One region of the Lactiplantibacillus paraplantarum genome, then DNA from elsewhere that is predicted to be linked to it. Evidence: predicted binding sites of a transcription regulator. Region 1 holds the regulator's gene; the other holds the start of a gene.
The links. Region 1 encodes CtsR, which represses protease genes until heat stress. Its sites were predicted from a motif close to TTGGTCAAAAAAGGTCAAANA; they were not measured.
Positions count from the first base shown of each region.

Region 2: a site for CtsR is predicted at 2,545-2,565, ahead of clpP (ATP-dependent Clp endopeptidase proteolytic subunit ClpP). Genes of this name have one in related genera too.

Region 1 is NZ_CP032744.1:830,326-834,752, forward strand. Features, by position in the region: tRNA gene LP667_RS03960 (tRNA-Leu) at 402-483, shown strand; tRNA gene LP667_RS03965 (tRNA-Thr) at 487-559, shown strand; tRNA gene LP667_RS03970 (tRNA-Gly) at 583-654, shown strand; tRNA gene LP667_RS03975 (tRNA-Leu) at 663-748, shown strand; tRNA gene LP667_RS03980 (tRNA-Arg) at 759-832, shown strand; tRNA gene LP667_RS03985 (tRNA-Pro) at 840-913, shown strand; tRNA gene LP667_RS03990 (tRNA-Pro) at 964-1,037, shown strand; gene LP667_RS03995 (CtsR family transcriptional regulator) at 1,554-2,021, shown strand; gene LP667_RS04000 (ATP-dependent Clp protease ATP-binding subunit) at 2,040-4,427, shown strand, end outside.
Region 2 is NZ_CP032744.1:643,495-647,921, forward strand. Features, by position in the region: gene LP667_RS03045 (peptide ABC transporter substrate-binding protein) at 1-539, shown strand, start outside; gene LP667_RS03050 (2-hydroxyacid dehydrogenase family protein) at 750-1,718, opposite strand; gene clpP (ATP-dependent Clp endopeptidase proteolytic subunit ClpP) at 1,886-2,476, opposite strand; tRNA gene LP667_RS03060 (tRNA-Arg) at 3,067-3,138, opposite strand; gene rpoN (RNA polymerase factor sigma-54) at 3,220-4,427, shown strand, end outside.

The DNA.
Region 1 (4,427 bases):
CAGTTGTGTGAGCCCGCTTTTTGCATAATTAATGAGTATTAAAGGAGGGGTTGCTTCAAGATGGAGGTGTAAATGAAGGCTAAGTACTGCAAATTAGTTCAATAAAGATGGTGAGAGCAGCGACGCAAGTCAATGATTCTCGGTGATAAAGGGCGCTAAAACTAGGCCTAATGAAATTTGTTATCCTTTTTTTGAAAATAGGGTTTGCTATTTTCGGCTACCGTGCTATAATATTTCTTGTCGGAAAAAATATAACTTGTTTATCCAATAAAAAGTATATTTATCCATTTATGTGAAAAAAGTTGTTGACAAGTATTCAACATGATGATAAAGTTAAATAGTTGTCAAGGCGTACCAGTAAGAACTGTTTAGACCGGCAACAAGGCATGATTTAATATCATGCGGGTGTGGCGGAACTGGCAGACGCGCTAGATTTAGGTTCTAGTGTCTTACGACGTGGGGGTTCGAGTCCCTTCACCCGCACATGCCGACTTAGCTCAGTTGGCAGAGCATCTCACTAGTAATGAGGAGGTCGGAGGTTCGAATCCTCTAGTCGGCATTTACAATTTAATAATTTATTATGCGGAAGTAGTTCAGTGGTAGAACATCACCTTGCCATGGTGGGGGTCGCGGGTTCGAATCCCGTCTTCCGCTTTTAATTTGCCGGGGTGGCGGAATTGGCAGACGCACAGGACTTAAAATCCTGCGGTTAGTGATAACCGTACCGGTTCGATCCCGGTCCTCGGCATTTTAAATAAGCACCCATAGCGCAATTGGATAGAGTGTCTGACTACGAATCAGAAGGTTGTAGGTTCGACTCCTACTGGGTGCATTAGTATCGGGAAATAGCTCAGCTTGGTAGAGCACCTGGTTTGGGACCAGGGGGTCGCAGGTTCGAATCCTGTTTTCCCGATCGTTTAACACAGTCTTAGTTACGTACTAAGGCTTTTTATTTAATATTCTCGGGAAGTAGCTCAGCTTGGTAGAGCACTACGTTCGGGACGTAGGGGTCGCAGGTTCAAATCCTGTTTTCCCGATTACGGTTAAACCAACTAAACCAGTCAATTGACTGGCTTTTTTTATGGCCTTTTTTTGGAACTGAGCATGTCTAAGCACATTACTAGCACGTCTTGATAATTAGCGGTAATACCTTACAAGCGGCATTCAGTGTCCTGATCAAGCTAGTTAACACTAACTAGCGTTTTTAGTAGGCCTAAGTAGTCGACTTTTGAGTTTAACGATTGCGCATACCGGATAAATTAGTTGTTGGTGATCTAGACTGGGACATCATTATTAAGATGGCACACAATGATCGGTGACGTAACTTGACATATTTTAAATAGGTAGTTCAATGAATATGAGGACCTCATAAATTAATCATTAGTGCGTGTTAGATGGTCCAATCAATTGAAAGCAAACGGTCAGCGTGCTATGCTGTAACAACCGTTAAGGACATACTGGTCCGCGGTTTGGGTGAAATTCTTTGCTTTTTTTCATTATCCTCGTATAATAATAGTCAATATTAGTCAAAGATAATGAAAAGGGTGAAGCACATGCAAAGTCAAAATATCTCGGATATTATTGAAAAGTATTTAAAAAGTATTTTGGCGGACTCGGAGCATGTTGAAATTCGACGGTCAGAAATTGCCGACCTTTTCAACGTGGTACCCTCACAGATTAATTATGTGATTAAGACCCGGTTTACGATCCAAAATGGTTACTTAGTAGAAAGTAAACGTGGTGGTGGTGGTTATATTCGCATTGAAAAGGTTAATTTGGTCGATGATGCTGATGTGTTAGATGCCCTCATTCAAGTGATCGGCGATTCTATCACACAACGAGACGCCTACGCAGTCGTCCAGAGTCTATATGAGGACGATGTCTTAAATCGTAGGGAAGCGCAGTTGATTTTAGTGGCCATCGATCACGAGACGTTAGGTTTAACGGACCGGGACTTAGAAAATAGTTTGCGGGCTCGGATAATTATCGGGATCTTGAACCACTTGCGTTACGAAAGCTAAAGAAAGCGAGGAATCGCAATGGATAACTTATTTACACCTAGTGCTAAGAGTGTCTTAGTACTGGCACAGGAACAGGCCAAATATTTTAAGCATCAGGCAGTTGGTACGGAGCATTTGCTACTAGCCTTGGCGATTGAGAAGAATGGAATTGCGAATAAGGTGCTGCAACAATATGCCGTTAGTGAAGATGACATTCGCGAAGAAATCGAACGGTTCACTGGCTATGGGACGTTGAGCAATGTTGGCAAGGATACTTACTTACCATATTCACCAAAGGCCAAAGAGATTTTATCCGTTGCTGGTGATGAAGCAAAACGGCTCGGTGCTAACAAGATTGGAACTGAGCATTTATTGCTAGCGATGCTCTCTGATGAAAGTATCCTTTCCTCGCGAATCTTGATGAACTTGAATTTAGATCTTGGTCAGACGCGTAAAGTCGTTCTTCGTAAGCTAGGTGTCAGTGACGCCATGAGCAAGCGCAAGGGGAATGCCACTAATCGCGGTGGTAAAAAGGCTGAAGGAACGCCAACGCTGGATTCATTAGCACGGGATTTAACCCAACTAGCTAGTGAACAAGAGATGGACCCAGTGGTTGGTCGTTCTAAGGAAGTCAAACGGGTGATTCAGATCCTGTCACGGCGAACCAAGAATAATCCGGTATTAATCGGTGAACCTGGGGTTGGTAAGACGGCGATTGCGGAGGGCCTTGCCCAAAAGATCGTTGCGGGCGATGTCCCAACTGATATGGCCGATAAACGGTTGATGATGCTTGATATGGGGTCGCTAGTGGCTGGTACTAAGTATCGTGGTGAATTTGAAGACCGCTTAAAGAAAGTGATTGACGAAATTTATAACGATGGCCACGTTATTTTGTTCATTGATGAATTGCATACCTTGATTGGTGCCGGTGGTGCTGAAGGCGCGATTGATGCTTCTAACATTTTGAAGCCCGCGCTTGCACGGGGCGAACTTCAAACGATTGGTGCCACCACTTTAAATGAATATCAAAAGTACATTGAATCTGACGCAGCTTTGGAACGTCGCTTTGCAACGGTGATGGTCAACGAACCAGCTGAGGATGAAGCCGTTGAAATTTTAAACGGGTTACGGCCACGTTATGAAGAACATCATCGGGTCACAATTACAGATGAAGCCGTTGATCAGGCGGTTAAGTTATCTAGTCGCTATATTAGTGACCGCTTCTTACCTGATAAGGCGATTGATTTGATGGATGAAGCGGCTGCTAAGGTACGGATCGATCAGATGGATCAGCCAACAAAATTATCCAAAAATCAAGATAAGCTGGCACAGTTACGTGAGGACAAGGAAACTGCGATTGAAGCGCAAGATTTTGAACAAGCCGCTGATATCCGTAAGCAGGAAATGCAACTTAAACAACGCCTTGATCGAATTGAGGCAGATCAGGAAGCACAAACCACTGAAGGGACGACCCCACACTATGATTTACAAGTGACGGGTGAAGATATCGCTCAGGTGGTTGCTGAATGGACTGGCGTACCGTTGACACAGTTACAAAAGTCTGAAAGCGAACGTTTAGTCAACTTAGAGAAGATCTTACATGAACGGGTAGTTGGTCAACCCGAAGCGGTGTCCGCAGTGGCCCGTGCCATTCGACGGGCTCGGAGCGGTTTGAAGGATCCGAGCCGCCCAATTGGTTCGTTTATGTTCTTAGGACCAACCGGGGTTGGTAAGACGGAACTTGCTAAAGCGTTAGCCGCAGCGATGTTTGGTTCTGAAGATAATATGATTCGAATTGACATGTCTGAATACATGGAGCGCTACTCAACGAGCCGGTTGATTGGTTCTGCACCGGGCTACGTTGGTTACGATGAAGGTGGCCAGTTGACGGAAAAGGTTCGCCAGAAGCCATACTCAGTCGTTCTCTTCGATGAAGTTGAAAAGGCCCATCCAGACGTTTTCAATATTTTATTGCAAGTCTTAGACGATGGTTACTTGACGGATTCTAAGGGACGTAAAGTCGACTTTAGAAATACGATCTTAATTATGACATCGAACCTTGGGGCAACCACGCTGCGTGACGAGAAGTCAGTTGGCTTTGGTGCAACTGATAAAGCTAATGACTACAATGCGGTTGCAGCAACGATTCGTGCGACATTGAAGCAGACTTTCCGGCCAGAATTCTTGAACCGGATTGATGAGACGATTGTCTTCCACTCATTGAATAAGGAAGAATTACATGAAATCGTTAAGTTGATGTCACAAGAAATCGTTAATCGGGTGGCCCAACAAGGAATCAAGATTAAAATCACGCCGGCGGCCATTGACGTAGTCGCTAAGGCAGGGTTTGACCCTGAGTACGGTGCCCGGCCAATTCGGCGAGCATTGCAGACTGAAATCGAAGACCGGTTAAGCGAAGAATTATTG
Region 2 (4,427 bases), 190 kb from region 1:
CCCTTGCCAAAAAGCTATGGCAACAAGGACTTAAGGAAACCGGTATCAAGAAACTATCTATTAAATTATTAACTTCTAATGATGAACCGAATAAGCCAATTTCACAGTATTTGAAATCAGCACTAGAAAAGAATCTCGATGGGTTAACGGTTAATTTATCCAATATTCCATCAAAAGTTGCTTCAAGCCGTGCTCAAAGTGGTGATTTTGATATTTACCTCAGTGGTTGGGGAGCTGATTTCAATGATCCAATCTCACACTTGCAAATTATGACTAGCAATAGCGGTTATAACTACGGTAAGTACAATAGTAGTACGTATAATGCGCTAGTTAATAAAGCCCAAAATCAAGATGCTAACAACGCTAATGCGCGTTGGCAAGATATGATTAGTGCTGAGAAGACGATCATGCAAGACCAAGGAATTACGCCATTGTATCAAACGGTATACTCATATTTGCAAAATCCAAAGGCCAAGGGCATTATTCATAATACTGCTGGTACGCAGTGGAATTATAAGTATGCTTATATTGCAAAATAATTAGCTAGTTGTAACAAAACTTTGACTGAATTTTTGCTAACCGAATAGCGATTATTCGTGATGTTGCTGTAAGCTGTTTGCATCTATAAACTAATCAAGCGTCCCACCACTACTCGTCAAGCTTATCTTGCTGAGTAGTGGTGGGACGCTTTGCAATTTTGATACAAAACCAAGACGTGGATTGATGGCGCTGTAAATAGAGTGTTACCCCTATTCCACGTGGTTGACCACGTATTTGATTGGTTGATGTTGATCCATCGCGATGACATTTTCTGCAACGATGGTTGCCATACCATCACGGGCCTCGACCGTGGCATTACCAAGGTGGGGTGTCAAAATGACGTTATCCATGGTAGTCAAGCCGGGTGTTACTTGGGGCTCATGTTCATAAACGTCCAGTGCGGCACTGGCGATTTGATGATTTTGTAGCGCTGTTACTAATGCTTGTTCATCGACGATGGGGCCCCGAGCAGCATTGATTAAAAGCGCTGTTGATTTCATTTTGGTGAAGGCGGTACTACCAATCAGATGGGTGGTTTTCGCAGTGAGCGGCAAATGCAAGCTAACAATGTCGGCACGTTGCAAAAGTTCATCCTGAGAGACGAAGGTCGCTCCCAGCTGTGTTTCACGGCTAATTGGCAAGCGGTGGTGTTGGCTATATAAGATTGGCATATCAAAAGCATGGAGTCGTTTGGCAACTTCTTGACCAATCTGGCCAAGGCCTAAGATACCGAGTGTCTTATTTTGCAAGTTGTGGCCGAGAAAGAACAGCGGTGCCCAACCGGCGAATCCACTAGTGCGCATTAAGCGGTCACCTTCAACAATTCGATGGGCTAAGCTGATAATCAGTCCAACGGTGGATTCAGCAGTTGCAACTGCTGAAACGTTAGGCGTATTGGTCACTGGAATATGGCGCTTAGCCGCCGCAATGGTATCGATGTTATTAGTACCCGCGCCAAAATTTGCAATTAGTTTGAGGTGCGGAGCATGAGCCAAGACATCTTGATCAACTTGAGTTGAAAGCGGGGTAATCAGATAGTCAGCATCTGCGACTCGTCGGATGAGCTCTGCGTGACTGATTAGTTGCTTACCGGTGTAAGTATCGATGATTAACTGATTTTGTAAAAGTAACGTATTAGCCTGGGCTGGTAGTTGACCAGCGATAAAAACTTTTGTCATGAATGAGACTCCCTTGTACTTTGAGTTCGTTTAGCTCAGACAAAATTGGTTATCAGAGTTAAGCGATACGTTTATGTGCAGTATGGGCTAACGAAAAGTTAATGACAAGTCTTAAGCAGCAAAAAAGCTGGGTCAACGTAAAGTTAGCCCAGCTTGAAAATATTAGCTTATTTTAAATTGTTGTTTTCCATAATATCGTCGATCAAACCATATTCTTTAGCTTCTTGTGCGCTTAAGTAGTTATCACGTTCAGTATCATGGTTCAACTTCTCAACGGATTGTCCAGAGTTGTCAGCTAAAATCTGGTTGATCTTCTTACGAGTCTTCAAGATTTCTTCGGCAACAATTTCAATTTCCGTTTGTTGTCCTTGAGCACCGCCGGATGGTTGGTGGATCAAGATTTCTGAGTTAGGTAAAGCAAAACGCTTGCCCTTAGTACCAGATGAAGCTAAGACACTGGCCATGGAAGCTGCCATCCCCATAACGATGGTTTGAACATCAGACTTGATGAAGTTCATCGTATCGTAGATTGCTAAGCCGGCAGTAACGACACCACCTGGTGAATTAATATAAAGGTAGATGTCCTTGCCTGAATCTTGGGCATCCAAGAAGAGTAATTGGGCGATGATCGCATTCGCCATGTTATCTTCAATGGGACCGGATAGCATAATGATACGGTCCTTTAATAGTCGTGAATAGATGTCATAAGCACGTTCACCACGTGATGACTGTTCAATAACTGTAGGAACTGGATACATGATTTGTTAGCCTCCTAAGGTTGCATTATTTGATTAGCTGATTGCTAATATAAATGTAGTTTACCGCTAAGGTCAGTGAAGGTCAAAAGAAAAACCTCAAAAACAAAATTCCGTTTTTGAAGTCAACGTGGTATACTTAGGTTTCTATCATATACGGCTTGAGATTGGGGGATCCCAATCTCTTTTTTTGTTCAGAATTAGCGGTGTGAATTGCCTTAGGGGGAGGCGTCTCAAGTCGGGAATGTAAGTCAAGTGGCAGTTAGTGTTAACGTATTGCTAATATGCTGACGTAAATCGTTGACCAATACTTGTTTGTACGTATTAGTGATGACAATTAAATGTTTAGCTGTTATTAAAGTCGTTGAACGACTACACTGGTATATGGTTCAAATAAATTGAAGTTAGGCCATTCGCATAGTTAACGCTATTAGTAATCGCCGTGCTATGGACCAGTTGTCCGTGATTAGCTAGTACGATACTTGTGGTTCGGTCGAAATTCAGTTACTATATGAAGGTGTCAGTGGTATAGGCCAACAACTATAATTAATGCGGGTACAAAAAAAGCTGAGAACTATTTCTCAGCTAACTGATGCGCCCGGAGGGAATCGAACCCCCATTTCAAGAACCGGAATCTTACGTGCGATCCATTACACTACGGGCGCCTAAACAACATATTATATTCTAGCGAATAATGGATAAAAACACAAGGGTTTTACATAAAAATTTATTTTGGAGGTGCTTTTATGGCACTGGGACAAGGATTTCGCCAGCAACAACGGCAATCACAGAAGTTAGCGATGACTCAGCGACTGCAACAATCGATTCAGATGTTGCAATTTAATGTAGAAGAATTACGTGACTTTCTGACGCAAAAAGCCCTCGAAAATCCACTGATTGATGTGGATACCAATTGGAATAATAATCATACGAGTTTGAGTGCAGCTAAAAATGTAACGACGAAGGCTGATTTCATTGAGCGGGTGTCGACTTCAAATCAGCACTCGTTATTCGAATATTTATTGGATCAGATTCATCTGACGTTACGTGATACCCATTTGCGGCAAATTGTCTTGTACTTGATTGAGTATGTTGATGTCAATGGGTACTTACGGATCGATGAAGCACAGGCTCGGCAGGCAACTAAGGCGACGCCCATTGAACTATTGGATGCTATTACCTTATTACAGCAACTTGATCCACCAGGTGTTGGGGCACGTAGCTTGCAGGAAGCATTAATGTTGCAAACCGAAAATGATGACCATGCCCCCAACTTGGCTTACATCATCTTAGAAGAAGACTTCGAGGCGTTTGTCAATCGGCAGTGGGAGTTGTTGGCTAAGAAATATCAAGTTGAACTTGCTGATATTTCAAGCATTTATGACTACGTTCGCACGCTCACACCAGTACCTGGCGCGGCAATTGGACAGGACACGACCGGGTATATTTTTCCAGACCTGGTTGTGACCAATCAGAACGGACAACTAGCGCTAAGGACAGCTTCAATGGCACAGCCAGTTGTGAAGTTTCGTAGCCGATATTACCAACAGATGGGGCAGCATGATGATCAGGAAGTGACGGAGTATCTGAAAGAAAAGAAAAGTGAATATGATTGGATTGCTAGTAGTTTGGCACAACGTGAGGCAACGATATTTCGGGTTGGAACGGTCATTATTGAACATCAAGCTGACTTTTTCTTAGAAAAAACAACGGATTTACAACCATTATTGCTTCGCGATGTTGCGCAACAGCTAAAGGTTCATGAGTCAACGATCAGTCGTAGCATTAACGGTAAATATATTCAGACCGATTTCGGGATGTTTGAACTTAAACGTTTCTTTACTAAAGCGGTCAGTAAACGTCCCACTGGTGGCAAAGTAGTATCGGCAGATAGTGTTCAGCATCGAATCATGGCCCTAATTGAGCAAGAAAATAAAGAAAAACCGCTTTCAGA